DNA from 2 places in the Pseudoalteromonas ulvae UL12 genome. Region 2 is predicted to be linked to the other one. Evidence: riboswitches for the same ligand, from Rfam matches in the RefSeq annotation. Region 2 holds a riboswitch; the other holds the start of a gene.
What was found. A riboswitch is a leader RNA that binds a small molecule or an ion and turns the genes downstream of it on or off. The one in region 2 is predicted to bind cyclic di-GMP.

Region 1 (12,268 bases), on a different contig from region 2:
GCAAATTAGTTCAATTTGCAATGTAGGTACTGTCCAACAATTTGCTTTGAGTGTTAAACGCATTTTTTCGCGCAAGCTTGATTGTGCAATCAAATACCCAATGCGCAGTCCGCCAGAAAAAGTTTTCGAAAAACTACTGATATACACGGTAATCTCAGGTGCTAACTGGTAAAACGACGCCAATTTGCACTCAGGTGCAAGGTATTGAACATCATCTTCGATAATCATGATGTTATTTTCTCGGCATAGAGCAACAATCGCGTGTCGACGCTCCACAGATAGCTGCACACATGTTGGGTTTTGTACCTGCGGGGTTAAATATAATGCCCTTGGGTGGCTTTGTTTAATGGCCGCTTTTAACGAATTTATTGTGATCCCATCATGATCCATCTCCAGTCCTATGGCTTTGAGCTGTAGCAGTTGGCAACATGCGCTAAAGCCTGCAAATGTTAGCCCTTCACACAATACGGTATCACCTGCTAAACACAGTGTCTGTAATGTTAACTGAATTGCGTGCTGCCCACCGTAGGTAAATAAAACCTGTGATTCATCACAGTGGATATTCGAGTGCGATAACCATGTTGCTAAACGAGTACGTTGTGACTCAAAGGCGATTTCTGACTGATAGCTTAAGCACTGGGCAAGAATAGGTGTTTGTTGTAATAACTCATTGAGCCCAGTTTGCATTAATTCTATTTGGTTCAGCATCGGGGCATTGGCACTGCGTAAATCAAAATGCGTTTCGCAAGGGCTTGTTAATAATGCTGGGTGAGCTTGGTCAGATTTAACAAATGTACCGCTGCCAATTTTTGCATTCACACAGCCTCTTCGTTCTAATTCATGATAGGCACGAGTAATGGTGCCAACTGTGACACCTAACTTATACGATAAGATCCGTTGTGGTGGTAACTTTTCACCCGCAGAGAGTTGACCTACTGTAATCGCGTCTTCAATGGCTGTGGCGACTTGCAGGTATTTTGCTTGGCGGCCATCTAAGATCAGAGTATCCAAAATTGTCATGAGTACAATAATTTCATTGTGGTAATTGTATTATAAACATACCATCAATTTATTCTTTATTGAACTTGGTTTGCGATATTGTATGGGTGCAATTGTGGGGTTAGATGACAGAGTTAATTAATTTATGGGTGCCGCTGTTATTATTTGGCTTGTTAGCCACCCTAAGTCCTGGGCCAAATAATTTATTGCTGACTTTGCAAGGTGCCAATATGGGTTTTAAAAGTGCGGTACCGTTTATCATGGGTATTCGGGTGGGGATTATTGCGTTGTTTGTGGTAATGGCCAGCGGTATCGCAGGTTTATTAGTGTTAGAGCTAAATGCTTTAGTGGTAATGAAATTCATCGGAGCAGCGTATATGTGTTGGTTGGCGTATACCTTGATCCAAAATAAACAAAAACAAGCAATCACAGGGCCCGTCAATCTTAGTTTTTGGCGGGGTTTAGTCGCACAGTTTGTCAATCCTAAATCGCTATTAATGGTGATGACGTGTATCAGTGCATTTAGTTTACCAACACCTTTGTATTGGGCATCGGTTGTTCAGGCGTGTGTGATTTTCAGCTTAGCTGGGCTTTGTGCCAATATTGTTTGGACATTGGTAGGTGTGTGGATCAACCGGAAATTGGCGACAGAAATTGCAAAACAACGGTTTAATCATCTTTTAGCAGGTTTAACCATATTGACTGTGCTGATGTTATTTTACGATTAAACAGCCCTGAGGATAAGGCATTTATAAGGACACTCAATATAGTGACAACCAATAAACAAAGTGCGTTTGAAGTGAGCGATAAAACCAGTGACATGCAAATCGAGGTCATACATGGCTTCTTAACCCATTCTTATTGGGCTCAAGGAATATCAATAGAAACAGTGCAACAATCAATGGCTGGATCTTTGTGTCTTGGTGGCTTTTTAAATGGCAAGCAGGTCGCTTTTGCCCGCATTATTAGCGACTTTACCACCTTTGCATATTTAGCCGATGTGTTTGTTTTAGAAGAATGCCGTGGGCAGGGATTTAGCAAACAATTACTCGCACAGGTGAGGTCTCATCCTAAGTTACAAGGGTTACGGCGGTTTATGTTGTGTACTCGTGACGCACATGGATTATATCAGCAGTTTGGTTTTGAAACGGTCAGTAATACAGATAAGTTGATGGAAATTTGTCATCCTAATCCGTATCTTAGTGTGAAAACGCCTTAAAAATGCTCGAGAATATTTCACTTAATGATGTGAATATTGCTCCGTTTGATGGGCAAAATTGGGGGAAAAATGCCCACACTTTAGCCCATCAAGCCAATGAATAATTTAGCCTAACGCAATTGATTACCTTTGTTGAGGGCAATGAGTTTGTCGAGGATAATCTCACCCGCCATTTTTATGCCGTTATGTTCATATTCAGAGGTGAGCCAGTAGGTCAAGTTAGCCACTTTGCTGACACTGGTTAAGCTTAAGGTCATATCGACATACATATCTTCACTGTAAATTGCTGCACTAATGGGCACCTGATTATTTTGCAATACGTCTAAATCATACAGGGCTGGCCAATCACTTTTAGCTGCTAATAAATCAGCACAGCCTTTTAAAGGCATTAAGTTATTAAACTGCTCGAAGAACCATGGAAAAATCATTTCGCCAGTAAATAAAAATGGCTGATCACTTTGATATGCAAACTCCGGTTTATCTTGGCGAACTTGTTCAGCAGCCCAGTTTGAAGCGTGCTGCTGGCAATAAATAGACTCATGTAATAAAGCGAACAAAGGCTGATCATTATAATCAAGGTATTGAGTGAACTGAGATAAAAACCATGGATTTATTTGCCTGCCAGCTGGTGTCTCAATGAATGCTTGCTCGAGCAAGTAATAGAGGTTTTCAGGGCCTTCTTGCATGCCTAAATGGATCCCAAGGCTTTGCAGCATTTCTATACTCAGTTTTTCACCACTGGATAAAATTACTGGGTGGCGAGTGATGTGCTCAGCGAGTTGCGAAACAAGGTGCAGCGCATCTGGAAAACGATTAAAAAACTGCTCATTTTTAGCTTTTACTCTGGCAAAAGTATGCTGATACACTTCTTTTGGATTGGCCAAAATCGGCGGGATCCCACCGGTAATAAATGCCTGTTTTAGCTCATTAGGTGCACTGCTAAGGTAACGAAAGACACAAAACCCACCGAATGATTGACCCAAAATACTCCACTTTTCTTTCGGGCTGAGAATAGCCTTGATTGCACTGGCATCGTTAATAATGTTATCGGCCCGAAAATGAGCTAAATAATCAGCTTGTTGACGAGGAGACAAGTGGGCAAGTGCGACGTAATTAATAGCCGATGACAACCCTGTGCCACGTTGATCAAGCAGTAATACCCGAAACTCTTTGAGTGCTCGTTTAATCCAACCAGAATTGTCGATGGGTCGCTGCGCAGCAAAACCCGGACCGCCTTGAAAATAGACTAAAAAAGGTCGATGCTCAGCTTCTGGTTCATTGGCGCGTAATTCTCGAGCAAAGACGGTAATCGTGTTGCTTTTCGGTTTTTGATAATCCAGTGGTAAAGTGAAATGATGTTTAATGACGGTCATTCCAGCTAGGGCGTATTCATTGCTCATGAGTTGTCTTAAGGGTTATTCAACGATGCAGTAGTCTAAAGCTAATATCGCGCTTTTAAAAGTTGTTAATAATATTGATTTATTTAGGGGCTGCTGACCTTTTACGATTAAATTTTGTTCGAGATAAAAGCGTTTTTATCGCTCCGAGCTAAAATCAATTTGCATGGTGATTTAACAGTCAACTCGTACGGGAGAATCCCAAAGTAGCTGTAGTTATTTGTTTTTAAGTTAATTATTCGGTGAGTTGCGCAAAGCTAGCTGAGGTTAATTGTGATAAATCTGACGCCGATAAACTAATTTCTAATCCTCTGCGCCCACCACTGATATAAATGTGCGCAAAATGCTGAGCACTTTCATCAATCACTGTTTGAAGGCGTTTTTTTTGCCCAAGTGGACTGACTCCGCCTAACACATAACCTGTTGTGCGCTGAACTTTGTCAGGAGAAGCCATGGCCGCTTTTTTGACTCCACACGCTTTAGCCATACGCTTTAAATTCAATTGCTGACAAACTGGTAAAATTGCCACGGCCAATTGATGGGAGTCGAGCTCGACGACTAAGGTTTTAAACACTTGATTTGCAGCTAGTTTAAGTTTTTCAGCGGCTTCTAATCCATAGGATGAGTGGTGGCTGTCATGTTCATATTGATGAGTTTGATAGGCGCATTTTGCGCTATCGAGTTGTTTAATGGCAGGAGTCATCGTGTGGAACTGTTAAATGGTTCATGGTGATAACGTTACGCCAATTTTGAAACAGATCAAGCCTTTGTTAAGCCTGATCATTGTGACTGTCATCGAGTAATTGAGGGTCTATATTTGGTTTTGCGTAACATAGTCGCCCAAGTTGCTTGGTTGTGTGATAACCATCTAGCCCTGATATAGCAACAGTTTGTGCCGCTTCAATATCAATATAGCCATCAGGTTTTATAAGCTCCTCATTGACATGAATATCGATAATTTCACCAATGACCAGCTGAGTGCCGTTGACGAGCTCTTGGCTGCTTTGCAGCTCAACGGAATATTTAATCCGGCTTTGTTTAACAAAAGGGGCGTTACATTCATTGAGATAATGCGCTGTTAGCCCAACTTCGTCGAACTCAGATTGGTTAGCATCGTAGCGAGCTGATGTTTGATGGCTTTGTTGCCAAATATCCGCATTCACATGATTTAAGGTATAAACACCGGTTGCTAGAATATTTTCTAAGCTATCCCGTTGTACTGTATGCGGGCGCATAATAAAGCCCACTAAGGCAGGATCGGCACCTAAGTGAAACACAGAGCTAATAATTGCCAAATTGGTGTGCCCATCTAAGTTACACGTGCCGAGTAAGTTGGCACTTTTAAAACCCGATAGCGAGTTAACCAACATGGCACGATAGCGAGAGTCTAGCTGTGAGCGTTGCGTTTTATTTATCATCATAAGGGAAGTCTTTCATAAAAGTAGTAATAATAGGTGCATCTTTACCAGTGGATCGGTTTTCCTGCCCAATCTATGTAAGATAAAGTGCCATCTGGTCGGGTATTACTGAGGATAGTGAGTAATGAGCGAGCAACAAAACTGGGTGTAAATAATTGACCCTCAGCCAGATTGTTTTGGAACGGTTTGGATAGGGGGGTATCAGTTGTGCCGGGATGAAAGGCCACTAATTTAATGTTTTTTGCTCGGCGCGCATATTCAATCGCTGCCGTTTTTAATCCCATGTTCAAGGCTGCTTTCGACATTCTGTAGCTGTACCAGCCCCCAAGACGATTATCGCTAATACTGCCCACGCGTGCAGAAAGCACCACGATGTGACAAGTGTGCTCAGATTTACACAGGGTAATTAAATGTTGAATCCATAACATGGGGATGACAGTGTTTGATGTTAAAAGCTGGCTCAATTGATTTTGATTGATATCTTCTAGTTTTTTTTCTGGCATGAATTGATCAGAGTGCAATACACCATTGCAAATAAACACGTCGGAAAAATAGCCGGGCAATTCTTTCAAATCGCTGGTAATTTTTTTGATATTTTGTTCGCAATAATCTGTCTGTATTGCCGTGTAACGATAGTGTTTAATGGTTTGTGCCTGCCCAGAGACCCCATAAATATGGCTGACCGTTTCATCATCTAGCAAAGTATCGATTAACGCCTTTGCAATGGCACTTGATGCGCCAATCACCAATACCTGTCTGTGTGTATTGCTTTGACTTGTCATGTATTTTTCCTTGATGATTTTGTTGCGGGTAGTTGACATTGCCCGCTTTGACAACGGCGCTGGCCAAGCAACAAAAATGAAATACGGTAACGGTGCTTAGCAAAAAATAAATAACACCAATCTGCAATGTATCGCACCAATGGCCAACGCAAAACAACTAACCAATTATGTTTGTTGACTAATTTCCACGCAGTCACGGTGACATCCAATCCAAGTATCACTTGCTCGTTAGTCCATTGCCCATGCAAGATGGTGTTTGCTTGCTCAGGATCAATGTGTGGATAACGTTGCTGAAAATCTTCTTGATAGATGTCTGCAAAAACAAGGGATTGTTGGTGGTTGTAGCGAGCGAGTTTCGTCATTTCTGCCACACATAATGGGCACGTCCCATCATAAAAAATAGTAAACTGTTTCATTAAACCTCGCTGAAGTATTCGTTACTGTAACCACTACGATTGAACTACAAAATCGATCTTTCTTATTCAATAAAATATCTTGTCACTGAAGATAAAGCTCTGTACTTTCAGTTGTATCTTTATTGTTTAGGAATACGGAATGAGTGATTACAGTGCATTAAAGTCAAACGTTAATTTATTGGGCCAACTCTTGGGTAAGACGATTAAGGAGGCGCAAGGAGAGGCGGTCTTAGCGAAGGTTGAGCAGATCCGAGCGTTATCTAAAGCCTCTCGAAATGAAGAGGGAAGCAGTCGCGATGAACTCATCGAAGTATTGCATCAATTAACCGATGATGAGTTATTACCTGTAGCACGCGCCTTTAATCAATTTTTGAATTTAGCTAATGTGGCCGAGCAATTTCACACGATTTCTCGACAAAATGATAAAAATAATCACCCATTAATCGAATCCTTACACCAGATAAAGTCCGCCAATTTAGCCGCAAAAGAAGTACAAGATGCGATCTTGAACTTAAACATCGATTTAGTACTAACGGCACATCCAACTGAAATTACTCGCAGAACACTTGTGCACAAGCATCGTGAGATGAATGAATGCTTAGGCGCACTTGAGCTAGATAGCTTATTACCATCGGAGCAAACCTATCTAGTTAACCGCATTGAGCAGTTAATTTGCCAGGCTTGGCACACTAATGAAATTCGTCAGCAACGCCCAACGCCCGTGGATGAAGCTAAATGGGGGTTTGCGGTAATTGAAAACAGCTTGTGGCAGGCAGTACCTGATTTTATTCGTGATTTCACAGCTCAAGTTGATCGAACCTTCTCTTTTTCTTTGCCTCTTGATTACAGCCCGGTGCAGTTCACATCATGGATGGGGGGGGATCGTGATGGTAATCCATTTGTAACTGCCAAAGTCACTGAAGAAGTGCTCGATTTAGGCCGTTGGATGGCGATAAACCTATATTTACGAGATATAGAAAAGCTCAGCAGTGAATTATCCATGAATCGATGTGATGACGCACTTAAGTCTTTAAGCCAAGGCGCGCACGAACCTTATCGGTATGTGTTAGGCAAGCTCAGAGAGCAACTACGTGAAACAGAACATCATTTAACCGCAAAAGTGAAAGGGCACCAAAGTGATGCCCGTGATTTAATTACCGATATTGCACAGCTCCAAGGCCCTATCGAAGCATGTTACCGCTCATTACATGGCAGTAAAATGGGCCAAATAGCCGATGGGTTACTGCTTGATGTGATGCGCAGAATTCATTGCTTTGGACTATATCTAAGTAAATTAGATATCCGACAAGATTCAGAGCGACACAGCGATGCTTTGGCTGAGTTAACGGCATTTTTGGACTTAGGGGATTACAACGCTTGGTCTGAAGCACAAAAACAGCAGTTCTTATTGAGCGAATTACAATCTAAGCGGCCATTAATCCCAAGAAATTGGCAACCGAGTGCACCTGTGCAGGAGGTGCTCGATACCTGTAAAGTGATTGCTAACACCGACCGCCAACGTTTTGGTATTTATATTATTTCCATGGCCAGAACGGTTTCAGATGTATTAGCTGTCCATTTATTGCTTAAAGAGTCGGGTTGTCCGTATGTGTTACCAGTTGCCCCTTTGTTTGAAACATTGGATGATCTTAATGCGGGGCCTGATGTAATTGCGCAATTGTTTAGCCTGCCATGGTATCAACAACAAGTTAATAATCAGCAGTATGTGATGATAGGTTATTCTGACTCAGCCAAAGACGCAGGCATGATGGCTGCGGGTTGGGCACAGTATGAAGCCATGGATAAAATGGTTAAATTTACCCAAAAACATGCTATCGATTTAATTTTATTTCATGGGCGCGGTGGCACAGTCGGTCGCGGTGGTGCGCCTGCGGCACAAGCGCTTCGTTCGCAACCACCGGGTTCACTAAAGTCAGGCTTACGAGTAACAGAACAAGGTGAAATGATCCGCTTCAAATTTGGTTTACCCCAAGTGGCAGAGCAAAGTTTAGCCTTGTATGCAGGTGCGGTGCTTGAAAATAATTTGCTGCCTCCGCCAAAGCCGCAGGCGATTTGGCAAGATGTGATGGCGCTGATCAGCGAACGTTCATGCGCCCATTATCGCAGCATTGTTAATGAAGAGCCGTCATTTGTGCCTTATTTTAGAAGTGCGACGCCAGAACAAGAATTAGCGCAACTGCCTTTAGGTTCAAGGCCTGCAAAGCGAAAAGTGGATGGAGGGGTAGAGAGTTTACGCGCGATCCCTTGGATATTTGCTTGGAGCCAAAATCGACTTATGTTGCCAGCCTGGCTTGGTGCGCTAAGTGGGTTACAAGCTGCGGAAAATCGCTTTGGTAAAGAAACTTTAGAAGCAATGAACCGTGATTGGCCTTTCTTTCGTACTCGTATAGAAATGCTTGAAATGGTATTTTGTAAAGCTGATCCTTGGCTGAGTGAACATTATGATCAGCATCTCGTCAGCCCACAGCTGAGAGTGTTAGGTCAACGATTGAGAACCGAATTAATTCAAGCAATCGAATGGGTAAAAGGATACTGCGAAAATCAGACTTTACTGGCCGCTCAACCTTGGGTGCAACAGTCGATTGAATTACGTAACCCCTATACGGATCCGCTTAACGTGTTACAAGTTGAGTTGCTGCGCCGTTCTCGGGAGGAGTCCCATTTGGATGATAGCGTCCTTAATCAGGCATTAATGATCACTATGGCTGGTATCGCGGCAGGCATGCGCAATACCGGTTAATAGAGTAAGTATGAGATCACAATATATTTGCTGCCTGTTCATCGGGCAGTCGCGAGGTTAAAAGGTAAAAATGAGTCAATATAAACAACTAACACCACAAGAGCAGTATGTGATTGAGCAAAAAGGGACAGAACGTCCGTTTACTGGCCAATATACAGATTTAATGGCGCAAGGGCTCTACATCTGTAAACGGTGTGAAGCGCCTTTGTACACCTCTGAGCATAAATTTCTGTCACATTGCGGCTGGCCAAGTTTTGATGATGAAATCGCAGGGGCGGTGAAACGAGTCCCTGATGCCGATGGTCGACGAATAGAGATTGTTTGCGCTAATTGTGATGGGCATTTGGGGCATGTGTTCGAAGGTGAGGGGCTGACAGATAAAAATATTCGCCATTGTGTTAATTCGATTTCGATGAGCTTTATCTCAGCCTAACAAGAGTGCCACTAAAAGCTAACTAACTGTTTGCTAGGTGTTTGCTAAGCTTTTTAAAGGTGGTTGATTTTTTTATAACTGTGTAAGCGCCAGTGCCACAGGCTCAGAACACCAGTGCAGGCAAGGAATTTGAGTATTGACTCTAAAATCGTTGCCTGTATCATGTCCTCGCAAGTCAAAGGCAAGGTATTTGAAAAAATACTCACGCAAAGCTTCAGATCTAAGGGGAAACCTAAGATAGCTGGGCTACCAAGCAATAGTGTTTCCTTCTCTTCTTTGAATTTGCCGTTCACCTTTTTCTAGCTTTAGAGGTTTTAAGCAAATTATGTCAGATATAATTACCAGTATTAGTTACGATGAATCATTACACCTTGTGTTGGTCAAGTTAACCGGCACAGCATCATCCACAGACGTGATCCGCAATTACGATGTGATTACACGTTATGCACATGCGCGCCAATGCCAAAAATTATTGATTGATGTCACTGAGCTTCGTCATCGTTATGCGGCCGTCGAAGTCATCGATGTTATTTTAGCCATTAAAGATAAACTGGCTGGCTATGCTGTTGCACGAGTTGTAGGATTTGATGGTTATTTGCACGATTTATTGATACAAAATGCCAAGCGCTTTTCGTTAAATGCAGAAAACTTCGAATGTTTCAAAAAAGCGAAAAACTGGTTAGAAAAAGCGGCATAATTAGTTTAAATACGGATGAAAATCACATAGACTGTCTGGCCATTTTAAAAATGACAACAACAATATGTGTAAAGAACAAATAACGTCAGAATCATTCTTATCTGAACAACAATTTTCTGAGATTCTCTCGCAAGTTAAAGCAAATAAAGGCGTCCTGTGCGCTGACCAAGTTGCACATTGGGCCGTGCAGCTCTATGGTAGTCAAGACGAGCTAATGGAAGCATTGCTTCCGGTTGCTGCTAGTTTTTCTCGAGCGCCGATTTCGCAATTTAATGTTGGTGCAATCGCTGTTGGGGATGCTAACGAAGAGGGATATTGTGACTTTTACTTTGGGGCGAATTTAGAGTTTCCTTCACAAGCTCTCAGTCTTGTTGTACATGCTGAACAAGCTGCAATTAATAATGCGTGGTTAAATGGGGCAAGGAAAATAACTAAGCTTGCCATAACTGATGCACCGTGCGGTTATTGTCGGCAATTTATGAATGAGCTGGCAGATGCAGAGACATTAATCATTAGCTTAAATGGCGAGCATCATGCCTTTAGTGAATTTTTACCTATGCCATTTGGCCCTAAAGAGTTAGATAATCCGACGGCTTTAATGTCCCATCAACGGGCAAATCTTACATTAGATGACGCAAGCTTTAAAGTCTCTCAATTAGTCCAGCACGCTGAGCACAGTTACGTCCCTTATACAGACAATTTTGCAAGTAGTATGATAGTTTGTCACGATGGCAGTAAGTTTTACGGGCGTTATGCCGAAAACGCCGCTTACAGCCCAAGTTTGTCACCGCTGCAAAGCGCTATCAGCCAACTGATATTAGCTGGCAAAGACTTTAATCAAGCAACCATAAAAGCGGTCTATTTAGCCCAGATGAAAGGGCAAGAAAACCAAACAGGTGTCGCAAAAGCCGTGCTTGATAGCTACGATTTTAGTGTGCCGCTACATTTAGTGGCTTTAAAATCAGGCGTTTAAGGTTGAAAATCAAACATATTAACGATAAAGCGACTACGATTAGCCTCTTTATCGATATACATTTTTTGATCGGCTAAATGCAATGCATGGTCAGGATCGTCTCCTGATTTCAGGCATTGCATACCAACACTAACAGAAACCATATATTTCACTAAAGGTTGGTCAAGTTGCTGCTTAAACAACTCGATGTCATCGATTAATTCACTACAAATTAAGACAAATTCATCGCCTCCTAAACGATAGGCTTTATCATTGGGATAAAGCCTACTAAGGGAATGAGAAAAGGTCGCTAATAATTCATCACCAATGTGGTGGCCATATTTGTCGTTGGCATTTTTGAAATTGTTTAAGTCAAAGTAATAAAGGTAGGCTTGATCGAAATGTTGTTGCTCGAAATGCTCAAAAAAAGCACGTCGGTTAAATAATCCTGTCAGTTCATCGTGGTAAGCTAAAAATCGTAAGTCTTTTTCAAGTGTGATACGCCGTTCAATTTCGACTCGCAATTGCTCTATTTTGCTAAGCCGACTCTTGGCGATTCTTAATAGACAATAACAAATTAAAATTAAGCCAATATGTTTAATGGGGGTGTCGAGAACATTAATTATCGGGAAACTACTTGCGAAGTATGAATCGAGAATATCGAGCAGTAACCCTAGACTAAAAAAAGCAAAAGAAAATACAAAGAAAGGCTTTTTAACACAACTGCATATTTCAATAAAGAAAGATAAATAAATGCCAAACCAGATGACTTCTTCACAGTCAGCCCAAGAGGCATCCAGCTGAATTAACGTAACAAAAATGATCAGCATTGCAGTCCAAACAATGCCATGAAGTAGCCATCGACTCATTAACTATCCCAAACGCAAGGTATTTGTTAATGAGTATAGACTTAAATGAAGCCGTTACTCTGAAAAAATCAGCTTGGCGGCAGCTATGACAACAGCAATACTCTTTGTTTCGATGGCTTGATGATCAACAGTCGGGATTTCTTGGCGTGTACGATTAACCAGCACGCCTGCAACACAAGCTGCTTTTAAACCCAGTGATGCGCACATGGTAAATAACGTCGCCGATTCCATTTCATAATTCATTACGCCTAATTTTTGCCATTCCTCAAAACTGCCTTGTAATGATTTTGTGACGTAGCCTGAATGGGTATCGTAGCGCTCTTGA
Region 2 (12,268 bases):
AAATGCACACAGTGGCGTTGGTTAGTATTTAGCAGCTTTATCGGATTCTTTTTGATTAGTATTGCTTTAATTTCTGCCAATTATGTTCGTACTGTGCCAACGCCGAAAGTGCCACATGATTTTCCGGGCATTGAAATAGAGATGAATGAAAATGTCTCTGATCAACAAACTATTGATGCGCTTAAAACAGTCGAAAAGATTATTTTAGACATTGATGAGCAAACTAAAGCTGAATACGGCCAAGGCATGATCCGTGACATTTTAGCCTTTAATCAAGGGCGTACTGAAGCGCGTTTGTTAGCCCCTTTGGTCGATGAAGAGCTACGTCCGTTTAATACGTTTGAGTTGTCTCGTCGCTGGCGTGAAGCCTTACCTGAAATACCGGGTATGAAATCATTTTCGATTCAAGATGATGTTAATGGCAGTGGTGGAGATGGTGAGTTTGGCTATTTGTTATACGGCTCAGATATCGACACATTAAATGCGGCAGGTCGTCGTTTAATCGATATGCTGCAGCAGCAAGAAGGCTTGTATGATATCAGCTCGACCATAGATCCGGCGAGTAAAGAAGTACAAATGACGCTACTGCCTGTGGCGTATGATTTGGGCTTAACATTGTCTTCAATCGCCAATCAGGTTGGAGCCAGTTTTTATGGTGGTGAAGCACAGCGAGTGTTACGCGATGGTGAAGAAGTCCGCGTGATGGTTCGTTACCCTAAGCTTACTCGTGAAGCATTCTCATCGCTCAAATACACTGTGGTGACCACGCCAAGTGGGCAAGAAGTGATGCTAGGCGATGTTGTTGGTTTAGCTGAAAAACCGGGTATTAGTTACATCCGTCGTGAAGGTGGTTACCGAACTGTGTATGTCTACGGCGCGATTGACGAAGAAGTCATTGAACCAAACGAAGTCGTCAAAAAGGTAAAAGATGATTTACTGCCGCAATTAGCAACCGAGTTTCCATCAGTGAAAAGCGAACTCGGTGGCGCGATTGAGGAACAACAAGCACAAGCGAATGAGCAAATGCTGTTTTTCTTAGCGGGTATGATCATTGTTTATATTCTACTGGCTGTGCCACTGAAAAGTTATTCGCAACCCTTGATTATTATGTCGGTGATCCCTTTTGGTTTAACAGGAGCTATCTGGGGGCATTTCTTCTTCGGGCTTGATATCAGCATGATGTCGACATTTGGCTTAATTGCCGCTGCGGGTGTGGTTATCAACGATAGCCTGGTGATGACAGATTACGTGAACCAAAAACGCCAAGAAGGGTATGCGATTAAAAAGGCCGTTATAGAAGCTGGATGTGCCCGCTTTAGAGCGATTACTTTAACATCAATTACCACCTTTGTTGGTGTACTGCCAATTATGTTTGAAACGAGCCTTCAGGCGAAGTTTGTGATCCCGATGGCGGTTGCTCTTGGTTTTGCAGTGTTATTTGCGACTATCGTGACCTTAGTGTTAGTGCCGTGTTTGTATTTGATTTTGTATGATTTACGTAAACCATTTAGTTGGATAAAAACGAAGTTATCTCGAAATAAAGTACCACATCAGCAAGAGCGCGAAGCATAACACTTCACTAGCCGTTCGATACTAATCAAAGCCTGTACAACACTGTACGGGCTTTTTTATTTGGGTTAGGCGTACAGGTTTGCTGAGTTAATTGTCTTTTTATGGCAAGTCGTTATTCGCGCGAAAACCTTGTATATACAGGTTTGTTAATCACGCGGTGAGTTAGCACGGTTGCGCTTATTCAACCTAGGAAGGCACGATTGACGCAAATGTTAGAGGCATGAGCTTAAAAACGAAAAAAGCCATGGATTACATGACTTTGATATTCACTGTTAGGGGAGTGTTTGAAATAAGGTTAGAAAAAACCAAGTGGGCTGTCGGTGTAGCTCACGAGTAAGTTTTTGGTATTTTGATAATGGTCGAGCATCATTTTATGTGTTTCGCGGCCCACACCTGATTTTTTATAACCACCAAAAGCAGCATGAGCCGGATAATGATGATAACAGTTTGTCCACACTCGGCCTGCTTCAATTGCACGGCCCATGCGGTACGCCAGATTCATATCTTTTGTCCAAAGTCCGGCGCCTAAACCAAATTCGGTATCATTGGCGATGGCGATAGCTTCGGCCTCATCTTTAAATGTGGTGACACTGACAACAGGGCCAAAAATTTCTTCGCGAAAAACGCGCATCGAATTATCGCCTTTGAACAACGTGGGTTGCACGTAATAACCTTGTGATAAGTCATCACTGATCGCCTCAACTCCCCCACCAATGAGCACTTGTGCGCCTTCTTGCTTGCCAATCTCTAAGTAGCTTAAAATCTTATCAAACTGCTGTTTCGATGCTTGTGCACCGACCATAGTGTTGCTATCTAGAGGGTTGCCGCGTTTTATTTGTTGCATCCGCTCAATGACTCGGGCGATAAAAGCATCATAAATATCTTCTTGGATTAGTAAACGTGAAGGGCAAGTACAGACTTCACCTTGATTGAAAAATGCTAAGACCGCTCCTTCAACGCATTTACTGATGTATTCTTCGTTCTGATTCATCACATCGTTGAAATAAATATTAGGAGATTTACCGCCTAGCTCGACAGTTGATGGAATGATGTTCTCGGCGGCGCATTTTAAAATATGTGCTCCGACAGGTGTTGAACCGGTAAATGCTATTTTGGCTATTCGGGTACTGGTAGCCAAAGCTTCACCTGCTTCTTTACCAAAGCCGTTGACGACATTTAAGATACCGGCAGGCAATAAATCTTCAATCACTTCAATCAATTTTAAAATGGAGACCGGTGTTTGTTCTGCAGGTTTTAAGATGACGCAATTCCCTGTTACTAATGCAGGAGCGAGTTTCCAAGCAGCCATTAAGAGTGGAAAATTCCACGGAATGATTTGCCCAACGACACCTAATGGCTCATGGAAATGATACGCCACAGTTTGGTCGTCAATTTGGCCGATTGAGCCTTCTTGGCTGCGAATGCACCCTGCATAATAACGAAAGTGATCAACGCATAAGGGTAAATCGGCTGCTAAAGTTTCCCGTACGGCTTTGCCGTTATCCCATGTTTCTGCCACCGCCAACATTTCTAAGTTCTGCTCGATGCGATCGGCTATTTTCAACAATAAATTACTGCGCTCAGTGACCGATGTTTTACCCCATGATTCTTTGGCGGCATGTGCGGCATCCAAGGCAAGATTGATGTCTTTTTCGTTTGAACGTGGAATATGACAAATCACTTCGCCAGTTACTGGGCTGGTATTTTCGAAGTATTGGCCATCAACGGGCTCAAGCCATTGACCGCCAATAAAGTTGCCATAATATGATTTGAATGAAACGAGCGAGCCGGGTTGGCCTGGATTGTTATAGATCATTATTATTCGTCCAATTGTGTGTTGTTTGACCTATCACACTAAAAGTAAATAGCGGACAACACTTGTCGCTTGGTGCAAAAAACTTGACTGTCTGTACATTTCTCATCCATGCTAGCGCCTGTACCTAGAGGAAACGTTATGCATATTTTGACGGATGACAGCCATTTTTATAATAAAAAAATCAAAAGCTTAGTGGATAACTGTACGGTATTTAATGCTGATGATGTGCAACTGTGTATTTACGATACCTATGAAGCTGCCAAAGCAGTTCCTTTTCATGCGGAACAACTGATGTTGTGTGCAATGACACAAGGTGAAAAAGTGATGCATCATCATAGCTTGCCAACTGGTCAGCGCTTTTTACCAGGACAAAGTTTCATTATTGCGCAAGGAGAGCAAGTTGCGATTGATTTCCCAACGGCCAGTTGGCAACAGCCTACGTCGTGTTTGACCATCGAAATTGACAGTAAAAAAATTCAACAGGTGGTAGATAAAATAGCCTTTGAACAAGCGCCGGATCTTAAACAAGTGAGCGCGACCATGCAGCTTGATAATAGCTCTGCAACACAAGCGTTGTACCACCGATTAAGCCAAGTTTTTATTGAAGAGCCTTCAGATAGAAGCGTGCTGATTGATTTAGGGATCACAGAGCTCATCGTACGCTTGCTACGTTTTAATAGTTCACAAATGCTATTGCGTCATGCAAAGCAAGACCCAACGGGGTCATCATTGCACGCTGTGGTGCAGTTTATAGAGCACAACTTAATGCACCCGATTGAAATTGAGCAACTGTGTAAAGTAGCTTGCATGGGTCGTAGCCGTTTGTATGCGATGTTTAAACTGTATTTACATTGCACACCGCAGGCTTATTTGTTGCAGCAAAGGTTGCAGTTTGCTGCGCAGAAAATAAAACAAGGCTTGAGTATCACACAAGCCTGTTTTGATAGTGGTTTTAACGATCCGAGTCATTTTAGCCGTCGCTTTAAAGCTATGTTTGGGCAAAGTCCTAAACAATTTCAGCAGGCCTTTAAACAAGCTTAATTTTGAAAACGCGTACGGCGCGCAATCAATACAAACAGAGGTTAAGTTATTGGTCGCGTTACTCGCCTGATTCTAAGCGTTCAAATTGTTGTTTTGTAGCCAGTTGTTCAGGAGTCAATATTTGATCAATTTGCGCTTCTACAGCTTGCATTGGGTGCTCATTTTGATAAAACTGGCGGTGCGCAGTACCAAAAGCCCCTAATTTAACGTCAATATTACTAATACTCTGCTGATAACTTTGTTGGTAGATATCTAAAATAACCTGCTTTTGGCTATCTTGTAGGTTAGGTAGCATCGCGAAGTAACTTTGCGTGCTATAGAATTTGTCTAGCTCATGCTGCTGCAAGATTTTTTGTTTTTCTAATTGATGATAACTTTCTAATTGTTGTGATGTTAAATGTTGCACGATGTGCTGTTCAAATCGTTGTTGAATAGCGGCCCTTTCTATATTAATGGCTTCTATTTCAGCTTGGTCTTGCTCAGGAGATACAAACGGGTTGTTGTCGAGTGCCATCCGTTGATAATAAGGCGTCATCAACTCGATTTCAGCATTATTTTTTTCGTGTAATAAAGTGCGGAGTTCCGTTAATTGCTGAGCGTTTAATCCAAGTGCGGTGCTAATTTCGTTGATAGCAAAATTGACTTCAATCATTGCTGCTGCTTTGGCAAACTCGACACTTTGGAAGTGAGAATCAAGCGCACTGAAATTGGGTAATTCGTCCAGAGCTAAGGTTGCTTGGTCGCGACCACTTTGATCTGGGAGTGCTTCGGAATATTCTTCATCTGCTTGCTCGCTCAGTTTTTTTTTGTCATCTAGGGCGTTATTGGTTTTAAGGTTGCTGGGTTGTGAGCTTGTCATCGCTGACTGCCTCGCTGAGAGCGGAGAGTCAAAAGAAGCGTCTTTAATCATCACTGAGTTATTGGGTGTAACAGTAAGGTGTTGATGTGTCGATGTGATCAAAAAATAGCTATAACAGGTGCCGACACCCAATAAAAAACTAACAAAAAGTGAGAGGTAAAATTTCATTGTGAAAACTGTACTCAGTGAACGATTATAAAAATAATTAACTTAGGATTATAGCCTAAAGCTAGCCGAAAATGCTGTAAGTAATTGTAAGTACTTACTGATGTTTTACTTCCTTTTCTGGTGGCGGGTGCTTTATTTCTTGTGCCAGCATTAATAGATGAGCTGCACTCCAGCTAAAATTCGTCGCACCTTGCATTTGGCCGCTCTGTGGGTGGTAGTTTTCTCGTATGGGTTGTGCTGCGAGTAAACCTTCACTGTGCTGGATCAGTTTGCTGAAAAGTTGCTGAGCGTGCTGCCAATAGCCATAGTTTTGCAGTGCGATTAAGCCAAAGTAGACTTGATCTAGCCACACTCTGCCGCGCCAATAAATATTCGGGTCATAAGCTGGGTTGCTGAGTGCAGCCGTTGGAAAAGGCACGTGTGTATTAAATTCTTTCGGGTCGAGCATATTTTTGACCACGCGCTGCGCGTGTTGCGGGCTGGCGACACGAGTAAACAGCGGAGCCCATCCTTCAGGGCCTTTGCCGCGATGACTTAGGAGCTGACCATTGCATAGGGTATCGGATGGCGAAGCACTGATTTGTCGGTCGAAATAAAAGCCGCTTTGGGCATCAAAAAAACAGGCGTTGATTTTATCGGCGAGCGCGCGCGAGTCCGTATCGAGTTGTTGCGCTAGGCGGTCTTTGTCGAGTAAGGACGCCATGCTGGCGAGGAGGCGCTTCTCTTGTGCTAGATAGCTATTGAGTTCAACAGATTCTTGATTAATTGAGTAACCGACAAGCTGCTGATTAAATTGGTTCGGCAAAAATTGCACTTGCCAGTCTAGGCGGGCTTTTTTTAAGTGGCCTTGATGATGTTTTTTTGCATAACGCGCGAGTTGTTCGGGGTTGATAAAACCAAAGCGAGCAGCATTGTCCATGCCTGACTCCCAGCCTGCACCATGTTGCACAGGAATATCTAATGCTAAGTAATCCGCCTGCTCCAGCACTTGTTTATACAAGTCGTTACCGCTGCATTGGTAGCTAAAACTCTCGTTAGCTGGCGAGCGTTTACAGCTTGATAAGTCCAAGGGTGGTGCCGTTGTAGGATACTCGACAGTAAAAAGTAACTCGCCTTGTTCATTTGTATGTGCAGGATGCAAGGTCGCACCGTATTCGACTAAGCCATTTTGATTGTGGTCGCGATTGCGATACCACCACTGATGATACGCAAGCAGTTTAGGAAACATCAGCGCGATGAAGTCGCGATCTTGCGTCTGTTGGTAAATGTGCCAAACAGCCCAGCTGGCGAGCGGTGGTTTGGTATTGCGCTCATTCCAATTACCGCCTATGCCGCCACGTTGCGGATCTTTATTGTAAAAAATAGCATCAATTACCATGCCTTCATCGTGGGGTCTGATGGGATCGTTTGCGCTGATTTGATAGTCAAACATCGCCAATACAGTCTGTTTGGCCAATTCAGGTGCAATGTTTGCCAAGGCGTATGCATGTTTCCATGAATCCCATGCCCATGCGCCGTTAAACCAGCGGGCTGTGGTGGATGGGCTGACGATATCGTGCATAATCGCGCCTTGGGGGCTGCGCCAGTTGCCTATTAAAGTTGCCACCGCTTTGGTTTGTACCGCAAGAGGAAGTGGGGAATCGGAATTAAGCCTTTGCTGATAAGTGGCCCAGCGCTGTTGTTGCTGTTGGCTTAATTTCATAACGTGTTGCCACGCGACTGCCGATGTCTCTTCTGGGCGTTGGACATAGCGTTGCTGGGTATAAATTGTGGTGCTTTGCTGAGGTTTTATTTCCAATTCAGCATGGCTGAGATAACTGTTTTTGTGTGACGTGAGCGTCGTATCAGTACTGATCGAGCGAGTAATGTGATACTGCTCTTGGCCAGATAGCATCATCTGCCATGGTGCGCTAAGTTGGGCAAACTTGATCATTAGCTTATCGGGTGTGTTGTCAAAACGCATCTGCCAATTAGGGAAACGTTCTTGGTAGGTTTGTGTCAAAGAGAACGCCTCAAGCAGGCTTCCTTGCCATTGTATTGCCAATGGTAGTGTCTTCACGCTGAGGTTGGTTAGTTTTGTTTCAATCAACGCTGTGGATGAATTGATAAATTGCAATGAAAGCGTGAGCTGCAGTGTTGGCCATCGATAGTGCTGAATAAGTTGGCTGGGTAAGGTTTGCTGGCTATGTTGTGCGCTTTGCAGATCAAAACGTTGCTCAGTATCACGGTGGTGCAATGAAATCTGTTCGAGTTGCTTGGCGATGAATACCCCGTACTCTTGCGCAATAATCATTGGGCCCGTAAATCCACCATATTCATTCCCTGTGGCGGGTTGTAAAAAACCGTGCCAGCTTCCTAGGTCAAAAAAAGGATTAAACAGTTGGTTGCCATACTGATCAAGCTGTTGCATTGCGTTTGGAGAGCCTTGGCGATCAAGTGCTAAGTCAGCTCCAGATGCATGAGAATGTGCGATAAACAGACACAAAATTAGTAACGGGTAAAATCTCATAGGATGCTCAATCAGTTATTATTTTTGGTCTATTGTATGCAATTTGTTGTTTGTTTAGTAGCATAGAGTGAAACTTGTTTTTAGTGATAAAGAATGGTTTTATTTTTATTGATAGTATTTTAGTTTGATATTTATGGCGCTTAGGCTATGATCCGCGCTTATTTTGGCAAACTACCCGAAAGGTTAGGACGCAAAGCTTCCGGTCTACGGTCTTCTATTAAAGGCTACGACAGCGGGGTTGCTGCAACGATATCTTCGTTGTGTCTTTACAGTGCATGTACTGCTTTGTTTTGTTGCCAAATAAATTCATACGTAATAAAGGATTAGAAGGTGTATTGGTATGTTGGCGGCATGTCGCATAAAACAAGATGACTTCATAAGGTGTCGAAATGGTTAATGTATTAGCAGGTTTGTTGCCTGGTGATTGGCATATTATCCACACGTTAGAGACGGATTATCGGCTCAATAAAGGCGATAAAATTCACTTTGCATTATTTGATCAGTTAGGTGATTTACCAGAGCTATCGTTTGAGTATGAAGTCGCTCAAGCCTGTGAAGGTGAGCCTCATGTATGGCCTAAGTTGCTCTGTGAGCATATCAATAAGCATTTTAAAGTTTTACAGGCTGGACGACATTATCCCGAAATCGGCATCGTGCCCAGTTATGGTCAAAATTCTATTTTTGCCTTGCAAGCGAGTGGGATTGTGAGTGTCGATGTTCGTTTTGTGCATGCTGATACCTGTAGAGGGCGGCAGGTTGTTTTACAGCAACTGTATGATTATGTGTTTCCTCAATATCGCAGCGACTACCGGGCTGGCGATCGGGTTTATCATAGTAAAACTGATGCGGTGTATATGTGTAGGCCATGGCCGTACACTGAGTTTTGTCGTCTAGGCGAGCACATGGACGAGCAATATGAACCCGGGCTTGGAAAAAATTGGTCGCTGGCATGGCAGCGGCTAGAATAAAATATGCGTTCATCTGTCATGACGTTTTTCTTCCCTTGAGTAACCATTTATTTAGCTATATAGATAGTGGTTTCACCAAAGTCCGAGTTTTGATTAACTCGGACTTTTTTTATGGATTGGGTTAAAATACGCGCCAATTTGATCTTCTGTTTGGAAATTGTTTGTGGCTAACCCGAGTAACTGTGCACCCAAAGCGATAAAAAAACCGTTTGAAATGTCTCATCATCAACATACGCGTTGCGATAACTATTATTGGATGAGAGATGATGAACGCAATAACCCAGAGGTTATTGCGCATTTGGAAGCGGAAAATCGCTATTGTGACGCGATGCTTAAGCAACATCAGGACCTAGAAGACGCCATATTTACGGAATTAAAAGACCGTATTGTTAAAGATGACAGCACGGTTCCTGTGAAAGATGGCGCGTATTGGTATCATTCTGAAATAAGTGGCGATGATGAGTTTGCGCGATATTTTCGTGCAGAGGATGCACATGGGCTCAACAAACAACTGCTTATCGATACCAATGCACTGGCTGAACAGCATGAATACTATGACTTAGGTGAATTTTCGATTAGCCCTAATGACCGTCTGATGTCCTATTCTGAAGATACCGACAGCCGCCGTATTTATACCATTCGTTTTAAAGATTTAGTCACTGATACCTTGCTTGAAGATGTGCTCGAACACACCGAAGGGCAAGCGGTGTGGGCGAATGATAATCAAACTGTGTTTTATGTTAAAAAAGATCTCAAAACATTATTAGGTTATCAAGTGTATCGTCATTTGCTAGGTACAGCGCAGGCTGACGATGTCTTGGTTTTTGAAGAGCATGATGCCAGCTTTTTTATGGGACTTGGCAAAAGCCGCGATGAATCTCTGATCATGCTTGATTTAGAGTCAACCGAAACCAGTGATACTTGGGTGTTGGATGCGAATAATGCCCAAGGGCAGTTCACGCAATTATGCCCGCGCTCGCATGGCCACGAATATGACGCTGATAAATTAGGCGACATTTATTATATTGTCACTAATTGGCAGGCGAAAAACTTCCGTTTAATGACAGCACATCAATCGGTTATTGGTGATCAATCTAAGTGGCAGGAGATGATCGGTCATCGTGATGACATCATGCTGGAATGTGTAGAGTTATTTGATAAATATAAAGTGGTTACTGAGCGTGAAGCTGGGCAATTAAAATTTATTGTGTATCGTGAAGATGGCACACACTACCCACTGGAATTCAATGATCCGTGTTATTTTGCCGGCTTAGGTGAAAACCCTGAACCGAGCACAACATGCGCCCGATTATATTATTCCAGCTTAACCACTCCAGGCTCTTTGTTAGAGTTTGATTTTGCGACCGGCGAGCAAACTGTGCTCAAACAGCAGCAAGTGCTGGGCGACTTTAACGCTGGGCGTTACCAATCTGAACGGTTGTTTATTGAAGCGAGAGATGGTGCGCAGGTACCTGTTTCGTTGGTTTATCGTAAAGATAGCTTTAAAAAAGATGGCACTAATCCACTGTTTCAATATGGATATGGTGCTTATGGCATCACCATTGATGCGAGCTTTTCTAGTAATGCATTAAGCTTGTTAGATAGAGGTTTTGTTTATGCCATTGCGCATGTTCGCGGCTCTGAAATGCTAGGACGTGATTGGTATGAACAAGGCAAAAAAGCCCACAAACAAAATACCTTCAGTGACTTTATTGATGTCACTCAAGCGTTAGTCGCACAAGGTTATGGCCATGCTGATCAAGTCTTTGCCTCTGGTGGCAGTGCGGGTGGTTTATTAATGGGGGCAGTTGTTAATCAAGCGCCTCAGCTTTATAAAGGGATTGGCTGCCATGTGCCCTTTTTAGATGTGCTGACGACTATGCTCGATGAAAGCATCCCACTGACAACCAATGAATATGACGAGTGGGGAAACCCCAATGAACTCGACGCGTATAACACGATTTTAGCTTACTCACCGTACGATAATATCAGTGCACAAGACTACCCAAATATATTGGTCACTACCGGATTTCATGACTCACAAGTGCAATACTGGGAGCCAATGAAATGGGTGGCGAAAATGCGCGAGATGAAAACAGATTCTAACTTGTTAGTGTTTAAAACTGATATGGATGCAGGGCACGGTGGTGCTTCGGGGCGTTTTAAAAGCTTGCGTGAACGAGCACTCGAAATGGCCTTTTTTATCAGCTTGCTTAAATAAAAGTAGTGATTAAATAACATAGAATGCAACTTACTTATGTGCGCTGAAACATTTTGAATGTTGTAACTATAAGTGTTTTTCAGAGGAGCTTATTCCTGATATAAGCATGTATTTATCTAGATGTAAAAGTGTCTATTAGGTACAATAGCGTTTTGTATTTATTAAGATAAAATTTTCAACGAATAATACAGTGCGATTCAAACTCAAATTTGAAGCGACAGGAAATAAGCAATAATAAAAAGGGAAATGAATGAAAGCATTTAAAACAGCATTATCAGTAGCGGCTGTAGTAACTTTAGCTGGTTGTGCTGCTAAGCAAGATGTATCTAGATTTGAAGTGGAAGTACCAAAAACAGTATGTATTGCAGAGCATAGAGACGTAAAGGAAGGAGTCATTACAGCTCTTGAAGAGGCTTTCTCTAAACACAATGTTCAAACCAAAGTGATAACTGCGAACTATGTACTAAAGCATCAGGCGTATCAAACCGATTTAAACCCAATTGATACAGAGAGTTGTAATGCAGTAGCCTTTTATGTGGCGAATTGGCATTGGGATTTAGCATTATACATGTCTTATGCAAACATTTGGGTGACTGATGTCAATCAGGAAAAGACGATTGCTCAGGCTAGTTACCGTACTGGCGGTGGTTTAGATAAATTTATTGATGCCAAGTCTAAAATTATTGAGTTAGTTGATTCAATGTTCCAACAGGTTGAAGCTCAACAATTAGAAAAAAAGACCAAGCAAGCGATTTAGTGTTTGAGATTAAATAACCAGAGCTGAAGTTAATTATAAAAGCAGCAATTCAGCTGCTTTTTATTCATAAAACCCGCCTCAATAGCAATAGCGTTAATCACTGGTTAGTTTTACTCTGATCCCAGCTAAAAGATAAATAAGCGGTCAAATATTGTTCAACATTTAACCACTCAGGCCGATATCCTAAGTAGTCAATCAAACTAGGATGCCAGAGATGAAAATCGATACTTATCGGCTCTCTACACAGTTAGCAAAGGATGCCCATACTTACCAAGCGACTCACACCGAGCTTCAGAGCCACAAGCCACCCTTGATTAATCAACAAGGATTAGAGAGAGGCACCCAAACCAGCACCGA

Region 1: linked by a shared signal. The riboswitch ahead of PULV_RS20825 (hypothetical protein) and the one ahead of PULV_RS14305 (hypothetical protein) in region 2 are both predicted to bind cyclic di-GMP.

The regions. Positions count from the first base shown of each region.
Region 1 is NZ_AQHJ01000035.1:615,634-627,901, forward strand. Features, by position in the region: gene PULV_RS20775 (aminotransferase-like domain-containing protein) at 1-1,020, opposite strand, end outside; gene PULV_RS20780 (LysE family translocator) at 1,125-1,727, shown strand; gene PULV_RS20785 (GNAT family N-acetyltransferase) at 1,820-2,218, shown strand; gene PULV_RS20790 (alpha/beta fold hydrolase) at 2,329-3,618, opposite strand; gene ybaK (Cys-tRNA(Pro) deacylase) at 3,851-4,318, opposite strand; gene PULV_RS20800 (flavin reductase family protein) at 4,386-5,036, opposite strand; gene PULV_RS20805 (SDR family NAD(P)-dependent oxidoreductase) at 5,078-5,815, opposite strand; gene PULV_RS20810 (thiol-disulfide oxidoreductase DCC family protein) at 5,812-6,231, opposite strand; gene ppc (phosphoenolpyruvate carboxylase) at 6,371-8,992, shown strand; partial or broken gene PULV_RS20820 (methionine-R-sulfoxide reductase) at 9,063-9,413, shown strand; cyclic di-GMP riboswitch class I at 9,596-9,679, shown strand; gene PULV_RS20825 (hypothetical protein) at 9,751-10,122, shown strand; gene cdd (cytidine deaminase) at 10,187-11,095, shown strand; gene PULV_RS20835 (GGDEF domain-containing protein) at 11,092-11,943, opposite strand; gene udp (uridine phosphorylase) at 11,998-12,268, opposite strand, start outside.
Region 2 is NZ_AQHJ01000030.1:158,370-170,637, forward strand. Features, by position in the region: gene PULV_RS14280 (efflux RND transporter permease subunit) at 1-1,572, shown strand, start outside; gene exaC (acetaldehyde dehydrogenase ExaC) at 1,868-3,388, opposite strand; gene PULV_RS14290 (AraC family transcriptional regulator) at 3,527-4,429, shown strand; gene PULV_RS14295 (hypothetical protein) at 4,488-5,288, opposite strand; gene ygjK (alpha-glucosidase) at 5,551-7,965, opposite strand; cyclic di-GMP riboswitch class I at 8,121-8,211, shown strand; gene PULV_RS14305 (hypothetical protein) at 8,355-8,933, shown strand; gene PULV_RS14310 (S9 family peptidase) at 9,148-11,154, shown strand; gene PULV_RS14315 (Sbal_3080 family lipoprotein) at 11,405-11,911, shown strand; gene PULV_RS14320 (hypothetical protein) at 12,126-12,268, shown strand, end outside.